One region of the Thermosynechococcus sp. PKX82 genome, then DNA from elsewhere that is predicted to be linked to it. Evidence: riboswitches for the same ligand, from Rfam matches in the RefSeq annotation. Region 1 holds a riboswitch; the other holds the start of a gene.

What was found. Region 1 has a riboswitch for cobalamin ahead of RHH53_RS04045 (sirohydrochlorin chelatase). Riboswitches for the same ligand answer to the same signal wherever they lie in the genome.
Region 2: linked by a shared signal. The riboswitch ahead of metE (5-methyltetrahydropteroyltriglutamate--homocysteine S-methyltransferase) and the one ahead of RHH53_RS04045 (sirohydrochlorin chelatase) in region 1 are both predicted to bind cobalamin.

Annotation. Positions count from the first base shown of each region.
Region 1 is NZ_CP134169.1:852,323-855,736, reverse strand. It holds gene RHH53_RS04050 (peptide ligase PGM1-related protein) at 1-1,253, shown strand, start outside; cobalamin riboswitch at 1,289-1,430, shown strand; gene RHH53_RS04045 (sirohydrochlorin chelatase) at 1,463-2,494, shown strand; gene RHH53_RS04040 (2-isopropylmalate synthase) at 2,569-3,414, shown strand, end outside.
Region 2 is NZ_CP134169.1:1,715,261-1,718,674, forward strand. It holds gene metE (5-methyltetrahydropteroyltriglutamate--homocysteine S-methyltransferase) at 1-1,606, opposite strand, end outside; cobalamin riboswitch at 1,898-2,043, opposite strand; gene RHH53_RS08505 (SufE family protein) at 2,195-2,644, shown strand; gene thrS (threonine--tRNA ligase) at 2,825-3,414, opposite strand, start outside.

The sequences.
Region 1 (3,414 bases):
TTGACTATTATCTGGATTTACTCCCCGGCGTACCCAGTTCCCATGCCCGCGATCGCCTGCTGCTGCTGGCCACCTACGATCGCTCCGATAAACCCTTGACTGCGAAAATTTTAGAGCGGCCTCGCCTTTTGGAGCGTATCCGTCAAGCCCTGCGTCCCAACCAAGCCTACATGGTGTGTTTTAACTCCACCCCTTTGGAGCGGGAACTGGCGGTACGCTTAGGCATTCCCCTCTACTCGACGGATCCCGACCTCCTCTACTGGGGAACCAAGGCGGGCAGTCGGGAACTTTTTGCGGCCGCAGGCATTCCCCATCCGATGGGCAGCGGTTTTTTGCAGGGGGTACCGGAACTGGTGCGGGCGATCGCTCACCTCCAAGAGAAATCTCCTGAACTGCAACGGGTGGTGGTGAAACTCAATGAGGCTTTTTCCGGAGAAGGCAATGCTCTTCTTGATCTGCGCCCACTGCGCCCCCTTGGCAGCCCACACACCCCCGATCATCTACAACGGATTGAAAATAGCCTAGAGGAGATGGTCTTTCAGGCGCCTAATGAAACTTGGCTCTCCTATCGGCAGCGATTTATGGATCTGGGTGGCATTGTCGAAGCCTTTGTGGAAGGGACAGTCAAGCGATCGCCCAGTGTCCAAGGCTGTATTACCCCCAAAGGCAGTGTTGAAATCGTCTCCACCCATGAACAGTTACTCAATGCCCCCACAGGTCAAATTTTCATTGGCTGTGAATTTCCCGCCCATGCCGACTATCGCCAACAACTCCAAGAATTGGGGCAAAAGGTAGGGACGTACTTGGCACAGCAGGGGGTGATCGGCTGTTTTGGTGTGGACGTTGTTGCAACCCAGACAACAGCAGGGTGGGAGCTTTACGCCATTGAAATTAACTTGCGCAAGGGTGGTACTACGCACCCCTTTATGACCTTAAAATTCCTCACCGATGGCCACTATGAGCTAGCCTCTGGACTGTTTTACAGCAAGCACCGCCGTCCCAAGTATTACATTGCCTCCGATAACCTCTGCCAACCCCACTATCGCGGCCTCCTGCCCAATGATCTCTTGGATATGATTGCCCGCTACCATCTCCACTTTGACTCCAGCACCGAAACGGGCACTGTCTTTCACCTCATGGGGGCACTCTCGGAATTTGGTAAGCTGGGACTCGTCAGCATTGGTAACACCCCCGAAGAAGCCCAAGCCATCTACGACCAGACCATTGGCGTTCTCGATGCTGCGGCGCTATAGGTCTCTCATGTGCCCACCCCCTGCATAGACAGGGGTCTGAGAATCTCGCTACAATTGGCAACGTTCACTGTGAAGAGCAGCCTGTAGGGAAAATCCAGTGCAAGTCTGGTGCTGTGCCGCAGCTGTGATGGGGAACCCCCCTCAGCCAGAATGCCTACTTGCTGTGGTTCACTCTGTTTGCCTGCGTCGCACGGGCATGGAGTTTCAACGTGGTTGTTACGCTCAACGATTCCATTCTCAATCCCCTCGTTTTTAGTCTTGATTTACCCCCTCTCCCCCAATCTCGACCGCTTTTACTCGTCGGTCATGGGACGCGCGATCCGGAAGGTCGCCAAGCATTTTTGGACTTTGCCCAAGCCTATTATCAACTGGATCCCTGCCGGCCTGTTTTTCCCTGTTTTCTGGAGTTAACGGAACCCTCGATTTTTGAGGTGCTCAGCCAGTGTGCTGCCGCAGGCCATACAGACTTGTCAGTGCTGCCAGTTTTACTCTTTGCTGCTCGCCACAATAAGTTTGACGTTACCAATGAGTTGGATCGGGCACGGCGGGCGTTTCCGCAATTGCGCTATCACTATGGCCGCCACTATGGCATTGCCCCCGAAATTTTAACCCTGTGGCGATCGCGCCTTGAACGCTTGGACTCACCAGAATTTAATCCCCAAGGCATTGGCCGCGAAGAAACCGTTCTCCTAGTGGTGGGACGCGGCTCCAGTGATCCCGATGCCAATGGCGATGTCTTTAAGCTAGCCCGCATGCTCTGGGAAGGCAGTGGCTACAAAACCGTTGAGGTCTGCTTTATTGGCATTACCCATCCCCGCCTACCCGAAGGATTTGGGCGGGCGAATCTTTACCAGCCCCGCCGCGTCATTGTCCTGCCCCACTTCATGTTTACAGGGGCACTAGTCAAGAAAATCTATACCCTTACCGCAGAAGCCCAAGCCGCCTATCCCAGTGTTGAATACGTGAACCTACCGGAAATTGGCCTGCACCCGCAACTATTTTATCTCACGCGGCAGCGGGAAATTGAAACCCATACGGGGCAGGTGGCCATGAACTGTGAAGCCTGCAAATTCCGCTTGGTGGCAGGCCATAGCCATCATCACCACCATCATCAGGATCATGAGCACCCCTCCCACAGCCATGATCACGGGGGGCATCACCCTCACCACCATCACCATGGATCAACCGTGGACTTGGATCACTTGCCCAGTTACCACCAACGCATTTGGCAAGTTCCCTAGGCATCGCTCCCCAGTGAAAATGTTAGAGTAAATGATGACTGCTACTCTTTCTCAAGCTTAGATAGGGCTTGTCTATGCGTATTAAATATCCTCCCCAGACGGTTGACCGGGTGTTAATTTTTGATACCACCCTGCGGGACGGTGAACAGTCGCCGGGTGCCTCGCTGAATGTGGATGAAAAACTGGCGATCGCCCGTCAACTGGCGCGACTGGGGGTGGATATTATTGAAGCAGGCTTTCCCTTTGCCAGTCCCGGTGACTTTGAGGCGGTGCAGCGGATTGCTGAAACCGTGGGCACCGAAACGGGGCCGGTGATCTGTGGCTTGGCTCGTGCCACCCGCCAAGATATTGAAGCAGCCGCAAAAGCCCTCAAACCCGCCTACTATCCGCGGATTCACACCTTTATTGCCACCTCGGATATCCACCTAGAGTACAAACTGAAGAAAACCCGCGCTGAGGTACTGGAAATTGCCCCCGAAATGGTGGCCTATGCCAAGTCCTTTGTGGATGATGTTGAGTTTTCCCCTGAGGATGCCGGGCGTTCGGATCCTGAGTTTCTCTATCAAGTTTTGGAACGGGTGATTGACGCCGGTGCCACAACAATTAACATTCCCGACACGGTGGGTTACACCACCCCCGCCGAGTTTGGCGCCCTGATCAAAGGCATCAAGGAAAACGTGCCGAATATTGATCGTGCCGTCATTTCAGTCCATGGTCACAACGACTTGGGCTTGGCCGTTGCCAACTTCCTCGAAGCAGTCAAAAATGGGGCACGGCAACTGGAGTGTACGGTTAACGGCATTGGGGAGCGCGCCGGCAATGCTGCCCTTGAGGAATTGGTGATGGCTCTCTATGTGCGGCGGCAGTACTTCAATCCCTTCCTAGGCCGTCCCCCCGAATCGGAAGCACCCCTGACCAAT
Region 2 (3,414 bases), 860 kb from region 1:
ACGATTGCGCCACCTTAAACTCTCGCACCGTCATTGGCTCGGTTCGCGCTACATCCCCATAAATAATGGGTGGACGCACACAGCGACTGCCATAGCTTTGCACCCAGCCGTGTTCAGTAAAGACAAAACCAGTGAGCTTCTGGCCAAAGAATTCCACCATGTCGGTGCGTTCAAACTCGCCATGCACCAATACATCTAGGCCAATTTCTTCCTGAAATCGAATGCATTTGGCAATTTCAGCATCAATTGCTGCTTGGTACTCAGCAAGGGTGATTTCTCCGCGCTTGAGCTTCACCCGCAATTGCCGCACTTCTGGGGTTTGCGGAAAAGAACCAATGGTAGTTGTCGGAAAGAGCGGTAAGGTGGGCTGCAGTTGGCGGCGTTGTTTATAGGGCATAGCCCGTTCCAGATCGTTGACGGTTAAATTGCGCAACCGCTGTTGTACCACTGGATTCACAGGCCTAAATTCCTTAAAGGCCTGCCACTGGGCTTCAATCTCTGCCAATTGGGGGTGCTGGGCAAGGGCTTTGGGACTCTCCTGCAGCGTCTGTGCCAATAGCACCACCTCATCCAACTTTTGTTCGGCAAAACTCAACACCCGCCGCAATGGCTCTGGTAACTTCACTTCTCGTGCTGCATCGTAGGGGACGAATTGTAAAGAGGCTGAGGGGTGCAACCGGATATTAGTTGTGATACCCTGAATCGCTGCTAAGGTTGACACGACAGGTTCTGGGCAAATTTTCCAAATGTTTCGGGCATCCACAATACCCACTCCCAGCTGTTTATCCCTTGGGAAACCATACTGCTGCAATAATGCCAAGTTCTGCCCACGGGTAAAATCTAGACTAATGCCGGCTACGGGCAACGTCACCACCCAAGGATAGGCAGCGCCGAGATCATCAAAGTAGGTCACTAGGTAAATCGGCAAGCCAACTTGACAGAGCGCATCAAATGTTGATTCATACAATTCCCTGAAGTTGTTGGTGTCCCCAAAAACCAAGGCAGGTTCGTGGATTTGTACCTCAACCACCCCTAGGTTCTTCAATTCAGCCAACAGGATAAGATAGCGCTCCACTAGGCAAGACAACGCTTCCTCTAGATTCATCTGCAGCCGACTCAGCCGTAGCAGGGTTAAAGGCCCTAGCACCATGGGAACGGCGCGATCGCCCAAGACCCTTTGGGCGCGACCAATGATGCCCAGAAAATCACTAAAGTCCGCTGCCTGAAGAGGCTGACTCATTTCGGGAACCAAGTAGTGATAGTTGGTGTCAAACCATTTGGTCATCTCAAGAGCTGGAATCCTCTCTTTGCCACGAGCCATTGCAAAGTATTGCTCCAGCCCTGTAAAGGCTTGATACCGCTGTGGGATGAGGCCGAGGCGGACACTCCAGTCAAGGACGGGATCGTAAAAACTGGTATCGCCAACGCCAATGCGATCAATGCCAGCCTGCAGTTGCGTTTGCCAATTTGCCAATTCAATCTCTTGAACTGTTTGTAGCAAATTTTCTTGATTGTATTTGCCATTCCAAAAGGCTTCCAATGCCTTTTTCAGCTCACTATTTTTACCAATGCGGGGGTAGCCTAGCGTTGCAGTTTGAATGGTCATTGTTGCAGTACCCTGAGTTTTGACAGTTCTCTCAATAGACAAAGAAAGATAGCTGTTTTCAGCCCAACAAGCAGTACACTTCCAGCATCATCAGCAGAACCTAACGTGGGTCACTGCAAGAGCAACCCCTTGTCTAAGTGCTTGTAGGTGCTTGAAAATCTCCAAAATCACTTGTGCTACAGCAACGGCAGCAACGTTGCGAGAAAAGGGCGGTAGGGGGGTTCTTTACCTAGGCAAATTAATGAAAATTGAAGCATGAAGAACATCATCTGTACCTCGCAGATGTTGGCATAACGACATTCACAACTCGGCGGGCATTCTGACTGAGAGAGTAGTGCCTCTCATCACAGCTGCGGGACAGCGGCAGATTTGCACTGCACTTTCCCCCTTGCGTCTGATGGCTGATCCCCACCAGAACCGAGTGAGTACATTCAAGGCTAACACAAGTTATGAGTTAAGGGTAAGAGCACGGCGGTCTATTGGTATGAAAAGCTGCCCCTAGGTTGACTGCTGCCGTTATTGTGCAACTGCTGAGGCTAAAATGAGAAATAGCTATCATTTTTCTCAGCAGCGTTCTTCTAGGTAAATATGCCCTCCGCCTGCCAGCCTTTACCGGCTTCCCTCGATCGCATTGTTCAGCGGTTCCAACAGATCTCAGATCCAAAGCGGCGCTATGAATACTTACTGAGCTTTGCAAAGCGCCTGCCGCCATTTCCTGAGGAGCAGAAGGTTGCCGCCAACCGCGTACCCGGCTGTGTCTCCCAAGTGTACGTGATGGCCTCTTTAGAGCAGGGCAAGGTGATTTTTCAGGGGGATTCTGACGCTCAAGTGACGAAGGGATTAGTGGGGCTATTGGTTGAAGGGTTGAGTGGGTTGACACCTGCAGAAATCCTCCAGTTAAAACCTGACTTTATTCAGCAAACCGGACTGAATGTCAGCTTAACCCCCTCGCGAGCCAATGGCTTTTACAACATTTTTCGAACGATGCAACAGCAAGCCCTAGCCTATCACTTGGCCGAGACTTCGTGTCACACTTAAAAATCTCAGCTGATGGGACTACAGCAGCAAAAGCTGGGCTGGGTGCTAGAGAACACCCTTACGAAGGAGGATAATCCTTTAGTTGTAGGATGACGCAACAGTCCCCGCAACGGGGACATTAAGCTTCGTTTGCGGATTTAACACTTCTGCTTATACTCCCTATTCGCCAGAAGGCTCGGCCTACTGCCACTGAATCTCGGCATCCATTGCATTCACTGCCGATGTCAGTTTCTCGATGAGTTGTTCAACAGACAAGGCGCCGACATCTCCCGCTGCACGGGTGCGGATACTCACGGTCTCGCTTTCGACTTCCTTGGCACCCACAATGCCCATCACAGGAATTTTCTGGGTTTCAGCATTGCGGATTTGTTTACCTAGGCGATCGCCCGTGCGATCCACACTCACGCGGATGCCCTGCTCTCGCAGTTGAGCGGCCACACGTTCGGCATAGGGGCGTTGCTCATCCCCCACGGGCAACAGGCGCACTTGCTCGGGTGCCAGCCAGAAGGGGAAATCCCCTGCATACTCCTCAATGAGAATGCCAATGAGCCGCTCCAGCGAGCCAAAGGGGGCACGGTGAATCATCACCGGTCGGCGGCGGGTATTGTCCTCAGCAACGTATTCCAAATCAAAGCGCTCAGGCAAATTGTAGTCCACCTGAACCGTTCCCAACTGCCACTCGCGACCGAGGGCATCCTCAAAGATAAAGTCGAGCTTGGGGCCATAGAAGGCGGCCTCCCCAATCCCCAAGAAATGCTCCATGCCCAACT